2 regions of the Ochrobactrum sp. Marseille-Q0166 genome follow, and region 2 is predicted to be linked to the other one. Evidence: predicted binding sites of a transcription regulator. Region 2 holds the regulator's gene; the other holds the start of a gene.
The links. The regulator HrcA, encoded in region 2, represses chaperone genes, less so after heat shock. The targets are predictions, from matches to a motif close to GTTAGCACTCNCNNNNNGNGAGTGCTAAC.
Positions count from the first base shown of each region.

Region 1: a site for HrcA is predicted at 1,568-1,596, ahead of groES (co-chaperone GroES). Genes of this name have one in related genera too.

Region 1 is NZ_JACJUO010000002.1:228,603-233,025, forward strand. Features, by position in the region: gene H5024_RS12205 (bifunctional riboflavin kinase/FAD synthetase) at 1-343, opposite strand, end outside; gene H5024_RS12210 (TIGR01459 family HAD-type hydrolase) at 368-1,216, opposite strand; gene groES (co-chaperone GroES) at 1,658-1,954, shown strand; gene groL (chaperonin GroEL) at 2,054-3,694, shown strand; gene H5024_RS12225 (hypothetical protein) at 4,368-4,423, shown strand, end outside.
Region 2 is NZ_JACJUO010000001.1:67,366-71,788, forward strand. Features, by position in the region: gene rdgB (RdgB/HAM1 family non-canonical purine NTP pyrophosphatase) at 1-573, opposite strand, end outside; gene H5024_RS00320 (VOC family protein) at 639-1,043, opposite strand; gene rph (ribonuclease PH) at 1,083-1,799, opposite strand; gene hrcA (heat-inducible transcriptional repressor HrcA) at 1,985-3,055, shown strand; gene grpE (nucleotide exchange factor GrpE) at 3,153-3,836, shown strand; gene H5024_RS00340 (trimeric intracellular cation channel family protein) at 4,056-4,423, shown strand, end outside.

The DNA.
Region 1 (4,423 bases), on a different contig from region 2:
TAGTGCGAACGAAGTCTTCAGCCGAGAGCGCCGAAAAATCACCCGTAAACGGTTGTTCAACTACCGCATGAAACCCCATGAGACGCAGAATTTCAGCTTTTTCGGCGGCATCCGTCAGACGCTCAACAGGTTCGTCCGGCTTGAAAAAGCTGCGTGGATGCGGCTCGAAAGTCAGAACGACAGCCGGCAGTCCATCCATCTGTGCCAGCTCCAGCGCCCGTTCCAACACGGCCTGGTGGCCGCGATGCACACCATCAAAATTACCAATCGCCACCACGCAATCGCGCAGTGATTGTGGCAATTTGTCTGTTTCTGAAAGGCGCTGAAAAACTGGCTTTGTCATGATCGGCTTGTTCTCGAGCAATTATCAGACGAGCGCGTAAAGCGCGGCAACCGGCGCGTTTCCGTGCTTCTTCAGGAAAGCGTCCATTCTCTCGAAATCGACTGTTCCGTCCGTAGTATAATCTGCGGCATGAACGCCACCGGAAATATAGAGCACGTCGAGACCGTAATCCGCAGCGCCCTTTACGTCTGTAAGCACACCATCGCCGATACCCAGAATTCGGGACTTATCAACGGGCTGACCACGAATTTCCTCGACCGCCTTTGACGCCGCTTCATAAATCGGACGATGTGGCTTGCCGGCAATCAGTGTACGGCCACCAAGCTGACCATACTCACGGGCCAGCGCACCAGCGCACCATATGAGACGCGGACCGCGCTCAACCATAATGTCGGGATTTGCGCAGATGAAAGGCAAATTGCGCGAGCGGAGGCGTTGGAGCAAATCCGCATAGTTTTCTGGCGTTTCGGTTTCATCGTCATAAAGACCGGTACAAACGACACCCGATGCTTCAAACTCTTCCACCAGCTCAACATCCAGCCCCTCATAGATCGCGAGTTCCCGTTCGCTGCCGATATGAAAAACTTTGCGCGGGCCTTCGATGATAAGATCACGGGTCACATCACCGGACGTTACCACGCGGTCATAGGCGTCTTCCGGGACACCCAGCAGTGTCATCTGCGCAATAACGCTGCCAAACGGGCGCGGTGCATTGGTCACAAGAATAACCGTAATGCCTTTGGCGCGCGCCCGTTTCAGGGCTGCAACTGCCGGGGCGAAAGCCTCCACGCCATTATGCAAAACACCCCAGACATCGCAGAAGATTGCATCATATCCATCCGTCAAATCGTCCAGGCGTTCAGGCAGTTTCATCATTTTCCTCAATATCACTATTGTCCGGCAGCTACGCTCGTAAACGAATGTATCGCGTGGTTCCTCTACAAGACGCAAGCCTTCATGTCACCCGGCTTGAAGCTTTCTCCGCCCAGATCAAACAATTCTGTTAACCAAACACAATGTTTCCTGAAGATAACCGCGTGGGGGCAGCAATTTCCCGCTCCTTCTTGCCCAACAACTATATAGTCCCCACATTGAATGGAAGGGCCGACGCAACAGCATATTTCATGCGCACCGTGCCCTGTTGAGAAAAATTTATTTTCTGCCCTGTCAAAAAACGGCAACGATCCTTGACAATGAATAGGACCACTTCTATCTCTTGGGCACGTTAGCACTCAGACAGATCGAGTGCTAACAAGTTCGGATCGGTTCGATCCGTAAACAGGGTTCAACGTCTATAACACCAAGGGTTATACCATGGCTGATATCAAGTTCCGCCCGCTTCATGACCGCGTCGTCGTTCGTCGCGTTGAATCGGAAGCTAAGACTGCTGGCGGGATCATCATCCCGGACACCGCTAAAGAAAAGCCGCAGGAAGGCGAAATCGTCGCTGTTGGCGCTGGCGCTCGTGACGAAGCTGGCAAGCTGATCGCCCTCGAAGTGAAAGCTGGCGACAAGGTTCTGTTCGGCAAATGGTCGGGCACCGAAGTCAAGATCGGCGGCGAAGATCTGCTGATCATGAAAGAATCCGACATTCTGGGCATCGTTGGCTAATCCCTTCTGGCTCGCGCCGGCTAGGCGAAGCCAAAGATTAGTTTCTGCTTGAATATTAATTCACCATAATCTGACCGGGACATTTCCCAGGAGAGTAAAATGGCTGCAAAAGACGTAAAATTCGGTCGCACTGCGCGCGAAAAGATGCTGCGCGGCGTCGATATCCTCGCTGACGCTGTTAAGGTAACGCTCGGCCCTAAGGGTCGTAATGTTGTTATCGACAAGTCCTTCGGCGCTCCGCGCATCACCAAGGACGGCGTATCGGTTGCCAAGGAAATCGAACTCGAAGACAAGTTCGAAAACATGGGCGCACAGATGCTGCGCGAAGTGGCTTCGAAGACCAACGACACTGCTGGTGACGGCACGACCACTGCGACCGTTCTCGGTCAGGCTATCGTTCAGGAAGGCGCAAAAGCTGTTGCTGCCGGCATGAACCCGATGGACCTGAAGCGCGGCATCGACCTCGCAGTAACAGAAGTTGTTGCAAACCTTCTCGGCAAAGCCAAGAAGATCAACACTTCGGAAGAAGTCGCTCAGGTTGGCACGATCTCCGCTAACGGCGAAGCCGAAATCGGCAAGATGATTGCTGAAGCGATGCAGAAAGTCGGCAACGAAGGCGTGATCACGGTTGAAGAAGCCAAGACCGCTGAAACCGAACTCGAAGTCGTTGAAGGCATGCAGTTCGACCGCGGCTACCTGTCGCCATACTTCGTCACCAACCCAGACAAGATGGTTGCTGACCTCGAAGACGCTTACATCCTTCTGCACGAAAAGAAGCTTTCGAACCTGCAGGCTCTTCTGCCAGTGCTCGAAGCTGTTGTTCAGACCTCGAAGCCACTCGTCATCATCGCAGAAGACGTTGAAGGCGAAGCGCTTGCAACGCTCGTTGTCAACAAGCTGCGTGGCGGCCTGAAGATCGCTGCTGTTAAGGCTCCTGGCTTTGGTGATCGCCGCAAGGCAATGCTCGAAGACATCGCGATCCTCACCGGCGGTCAGGTTATCTCCGAAGATCTCGGTATCAAGCTCGAAACCGTTACGCTCGACATGCTCGGTCGTGCGAAGAAGGTTTCAATCTCGAAAGAAAACACCACGATCGTTGACGGTGCAGGCCAGAAGGCTGAAATCGATGCTCGCGTTTCGCAGATCAAGCAGCAGGTCGAAGAAACCACTTCTGACTACGACCGTGAAAAGCTTCAGGAACGCCTTGCCAAGCTCGCTGGTGGCGTTGCCGTGATCCGCGTCGGCGGTGCAACGGAAATCGAAGTTAAGGAAAAGAAGGACCGCGTTGACGACGCCCTGAACGCAACCCGCGCTGCGGTTGAAGAAGGTATCGTTGCTGGTGGTGGTACTGCTCTGCTCCGCGCTTCGGCTCAGATTTCGGCCAAGGGTGCAAACCCTGACCAGGAAGCTGGTATCAACATCGTTCGTCGCGCTCTGCAGGCTCCGGCTCGCCAGATCACGACCAATGCTGGTGAAGAAGCTTCCGTGATCGTTGGCAAGATTCTTGAAAACGCTTCGGAAACCTATGGCTACAACACAGCGAATGGCGAATTCGGTGACCTGATCAAGGCTGGCGTTGTTGACCCGGTTAAGGTTGTTCGCACCGCTCTGCAGAACGCAGCATCGGTTGCTGGTCTCCTGATCACGACTGAAGCTATGATCGCTGAACTGCCTAAGAAGGATGCAGCTCCTGCTGGCATGCCTGGCGGTATGGGTGGTATGGGTGGCATGGATTTCTAAGAAATCCAAAGACCCAATTATCTTGGAAAAGGCGGCCTTTAGGTCGCCTTTTTCATATTGCGTAACTCTTTATGATTTATAGAAAATTCACCTAAATTGAGCTTTTACGTAGATAGCCAATGTATTTTAGAATTTTCTGATTTACATTCTGCGCAGTTCGTGATCAATCGCTGTGTGATACTGGATAGACTTCCTAATTGCCCCCGCACTTGGAAGTCTTGTCTCAGGCAACAGGAAAGGCAGGCTTACGCCTGCCTTTCCACTTTTTAGTTTATAACTGTTATTCGCTGTTTTCAGCTTCGACCCGTTGGGCGTCATGACATAGGCCTTTTTGGCGATTGCCCACTCCCCACAATACGATTCAGCCTGAGAAGATAACTTGCCAATTCCGTCAACGCATATTCCACTTTGAGTATGCTATAGTCAGGAAAACAGTTCTGGATATAAATCCGTCGCGCTTGAGATGTTATTCACGACGTTCAAGACTGTCATCTATATTCTATTCCCGGATTATCTGGCAGTCGTCAGGAAGCGGGCTCTGAATTGAAGTGCGCACGCCTCAACTCAATCGTTATCGACAAGCTGTGGAACTTCGCAAACGCTTGCAATCCTGCTTGTCGCACTGTTTTTGCGCACTATGATTACCTGAACAGACAATCAGATGGATAATCATATGCGCAAAGAACTGCCGATAGCCACCGCACCAAAAGACGGACGCAAAGTCACCGT
Region 2 (4,423 bases):
CGGCGTCCAGCCGTGCTTCTCGTCAGCAGTCATTTCACCAAAAGTCTTTTCATAGCCATCCGGCTTGAAGACCGGATCATAACCGAAGCCGATATCGCCACGCGGAGGCCAGATCAGCGTGCCTTCCACTTCGCCGCGATAATATTGTGCTTCGCCATCGGGCCATGCAAGGCAGATTACGGATACAAAGCGCGCCTTGCGCTCGGCAGGCGTGAGAGCACCCTTTTCCTGCAGAAGATCTTCGACCTTGCGCATCGCCATATTGAAATCGCGCGTGCCGTCTTTGGTCTCTGCCCAGTCAGCCGTGTAAACGCCCGGATCGCCATCCAGCGCATCAACCATCAGGCCGGAATCATCAGACAGAGACGGCAAACCAGTGCCCTTTGCCGCAGCGAGCGCTTTGATATAGGCGTTCTGCTCAAATGTCGTGCCGGTTTCTTCCGGCTCCGGCAGGCCGAGAGCTGCAACAGAACTGACCTCAAAGCCAAACGGGGCGAGCAGCCCGTCGAATTCGCGCAATTTGCCAGCATTGTGCGATGCGACGATCAGTTTGCCTTTTTCGAGGTTTCTCATTTCAGTTCTACCTTTTTACGCATGATCTTATCCGAAGTTGGCTTCCCACTTTTCGGGATCATGCTTTAGCTCCAAAGTTTCGGCTCGGCGAATTCCAGCGAATTGCCGGAGGGATCGCGAAAATAAATCGAACGCGCGCCATTGGGCCATTCGAAATCAGCCTCGATAGCAATATCGTGCTTTTCGAGATGGTTGCGCCAGTCATCGATCTCATGACGCGTGGCCGCAAAACACACGTGCCCCGGACCAGACGTTCCATGTGATGGAACCGGCAACGATCCGGATGCCACTGGTTTCAGCGTTTCTTCCGCTTTAAACAACAGCAAGATTCCGTCGCCACAGTGGAAGAATGCATTTCGTTCACTCACCTTGCCCACCGGCTCAAGCCCGATAATGTCGCGATAAAATTCAATCGCTTCGGCAACATCACGGACATAGAGCGCGGTTTCAAGAATGCGGGATGCTTGCACAGCTTCGGCCCTCTCGTGAATAAAAGAAGGCCCTAACTATCAGGCAAGAGCTGCTTTCTGCAACTCGACGAGCTGATTAATACCGTTGCGAGCAAGTTTCATGAGGGCTGCAAACTCTTCTTCAGAGAATGGTGTTCCTTCAGCCGTGCCCTGAATTTCTACAATGCCGCCCTTGCCGGTCATCACGAAATTGCTGTCGGTTTCAGCAGCCGAATCTTCAGCATAATCGAGATCAAGCACAGGCTGGCCTTCATAGATACCGCAGGAAATGGCCGCGATATGGTCTTTGAGCACTTTTTCAATGCGGATCATCTGGCGTGCTTCCATCCAACGCAGGCAATCATGCAGCGCAATGAAACCGCCAGTGATAGAAGCCGTACGCGTGCCACCGTCAGCCTGAATGACGTCGCAGTCAACCGTGATCTGATATTCGCCCAATGCCTGAAGATCAACGACAGCGCGCAATGAACGGCCAATCAGACGCTGAATTTCCTGCGTGCGACCACCCTGCTTGCCAGCCGCTGCTTCACGGCGCATACGATCGCCGGTGGAGCGTGGCAGCATGCCATATTCTGCGGTGACCCAGCCTTTGCCGGAATTGCGCATCCAGCCCGGCACCTTTTCCTCTAAGCTTGCCGTGCAAAGAACATGGGTGTCACCAAACTTCACAAGGCACGAACCTTCGGCGTGTTTGGAGACGCCGCGCTCAAAAGAGACGGCACGCATTTCATCAGCAGCGCGCTTGGATGGACGCATCGTATTTCCTCAATTCGTTTTTCGTTGCGGCTTTTTAGGCTTGTCGCGCTCGAATGGAAAGGAATTTCGCATGATCCTTCAAGAGAGATGTTGAGAGAAGTGTCATTATGAGCGCAAAGCCTTTGACGCGTTGGGTTGCTCGCTTATATTTATAGTCTGTAAATTCAAGGGTTCGCATTGAGACCATGATCAAGTCGCCGGAACATCAATTGCTTAATTCGCTTGACCAGCGGTCACGCGATATTTTCCGACTGATCGTTGACAGCTACCTCAATGATGGCGATCCGGTCGGCTCCCGCAACCTCTCGCGCCTGCTGCCGCACAGTCTTTCGCCCGCCACGATCCGTAATGTGATGAGCGATCTGGAGCAACTCGGCCTCATTTATGCTCCGCATATTTCTGCCGGACGCCTGCCGACACAGATTGGCCTGCGTTTCTTTGTCGATGCTTTCATGGAAGTGGGTGATCTGCGCCCTGATGAACGCTCTTCCATTGAAGCACAGGTGCGTTCAGCTGGCATGAACAATTCGGTCGAAAGCGTTCTGACAGAAGCCAGCCAGGTTCTCTCTGGCTTGTCGCGCGGTGCAGGCCTTGTGCTTGCCACAAAGACCGAGGGCGCGCTCAAACATATTGAATTCGTGCGTTTGGAGCCTACTCGCGCTCTGGCCGTTCTCGTGATGCAGAACGGGGATGTTGAAAACCGCGTTATCAATCTGCCGGTCGGAATTTCGACGTCGCAATTGGTCGAAGCATCAAACTTTCTCAATGCGCATATTCATGGATACACCCTGTCTGAAGCAAAATCTGAGTTGGAAAAGCTTTCGCAAGAGACACGACAGGAGCTCGACCAACTCTCACAAGAACTGGTAGAGCAAGGCATTGCTGTTTGGAGTGGTGCTGGTTCGGATCAGCCTGCCCGGCTTATCGTACGCGGTCGTGCCAATCTGCTTGAGAACATTCATGCACAGGACGACATTGAGCGGCTGCGCCATCTTTTTGATGACCTCGAAACCAAGGATGGTATGATCCAGCTGCTCGATCTGGCTGAATCGGGTTCTGGTGTGCGCATCTTTATCGGTTCCGAAAATAAATTATTTTCACTTTCGGGTTCATCGTTAGTGGTGGCACCCTATCGCGATAGTGAACAACGGGTGGTTGGTGCACTTGGCGTCATCGGCCCGACCCGACTTAATTACGCGCGTATCGTGCCAATGGTCGATTATACGGCACAAATCGTATCGCGATTGCTGCGTTAAGTTGTCAGACTTACCAAGGCCCGGAAATTAGACCTTGATTTTAACGCCGCGAAACTCGATATCCGGCCTAAACATATTTCAAGACGGAAGACACAAAATGGCTGATGAAAAAAACACACCTGAAACCCCCGATCTTGAGCAGCGCGATATCAACAATCCTCGTGATCGTGATGCGCTGAAGCGTGCTGCCGACGATTTTCTAAAAAGCCGCAAGGCTGAAGCCCGCGCTGAGGTCGAAAAAGATGAGGTTGATGCTGAGAACCTTGCTGCCAACACCATTGCAGCGCTCGAAGCAGACAATGCTGAACTGAAAGACCAGATGCTGCGTCTGGTTGCCGAAATGGAGAACCTGCGCAAACGCACCCAGCGTGATGTACAGGACGCTCGCACCTATGCAGTCACCAACTTTGCCCGTGACATGCTTTCAGTATCTGACAATTTGCGCCGCGCACAGGATGCGATTCCGGCAGATGCGCTGGAAAGTGACGCAAATCTGAAATCACTCGCCGAAGGCGTGGAAATGACCGAGCGCGCGATGCTGCAGGCATTGGAACGCCACGGCGTAACGAAGCTTGATCCGGAAGGTCAGAAGTTCGACCCGAACTTCCATCAGGCGATGTTTGAAGTTCCTAATCCGGAGCTGCCAAACAATACCGTCGTTCAGGTTGTTCAGGCAGGCTACGCGATTGGTGATCGTGTGCTGCGCCCGGCGATGGTCGGTGTTTCCAAGGGTGGCCCGAAGGTTGCAGCAGATACTACACCTGAGGGGAATGCCGAATAAAAAGACGCTTGGAGCAGCTCCGGTTAAACGGAGTCGTTGCAACCATTCCATCTTTTTGTTTTTACGCATTATCCTACGCAAAACCGCTTCGCACTTTTGCTGGAAATGCTTTGGTTCCAAACATCGGAGAAAGAGCGGCGAGCAGCCTCGCCGCTCTTTCTTTTTATGTTTATTCCTCAAATTTAAGTATAGGCTCAATAGAAGCCGGGAGGCCTGCGCGTGACGGTCTTTGATTTTGCAAATTTTGCAGGCGTTTTTGTTTTCGCTGCGACAGGCGCACTTGCTGCCTCGCGCCGTCAGCTCGATATTATCGGCTTCATCTTCCTTGCCAATATAACAGGCATCGGTGGGGGGACTATTCGCGATCTGCTTCTGGGTGCGCCAGTCTTCTGGGTTATTGAGCCTTTCTATCTGCTGGCAGGAACGTCAGCAGCAATGCTTGTTTACTTTACCGCACATCTTGTTGAATCGCGCTACCGGCTGCTGCTCTGGTTTGATGCTGTCGGCATGTCCGCCTATACGGTCGTAGGTGCAGCCAAAGGTCTGACACTCGGCTTCGGACCATCGGTTGCCATCGTCACTGGCAT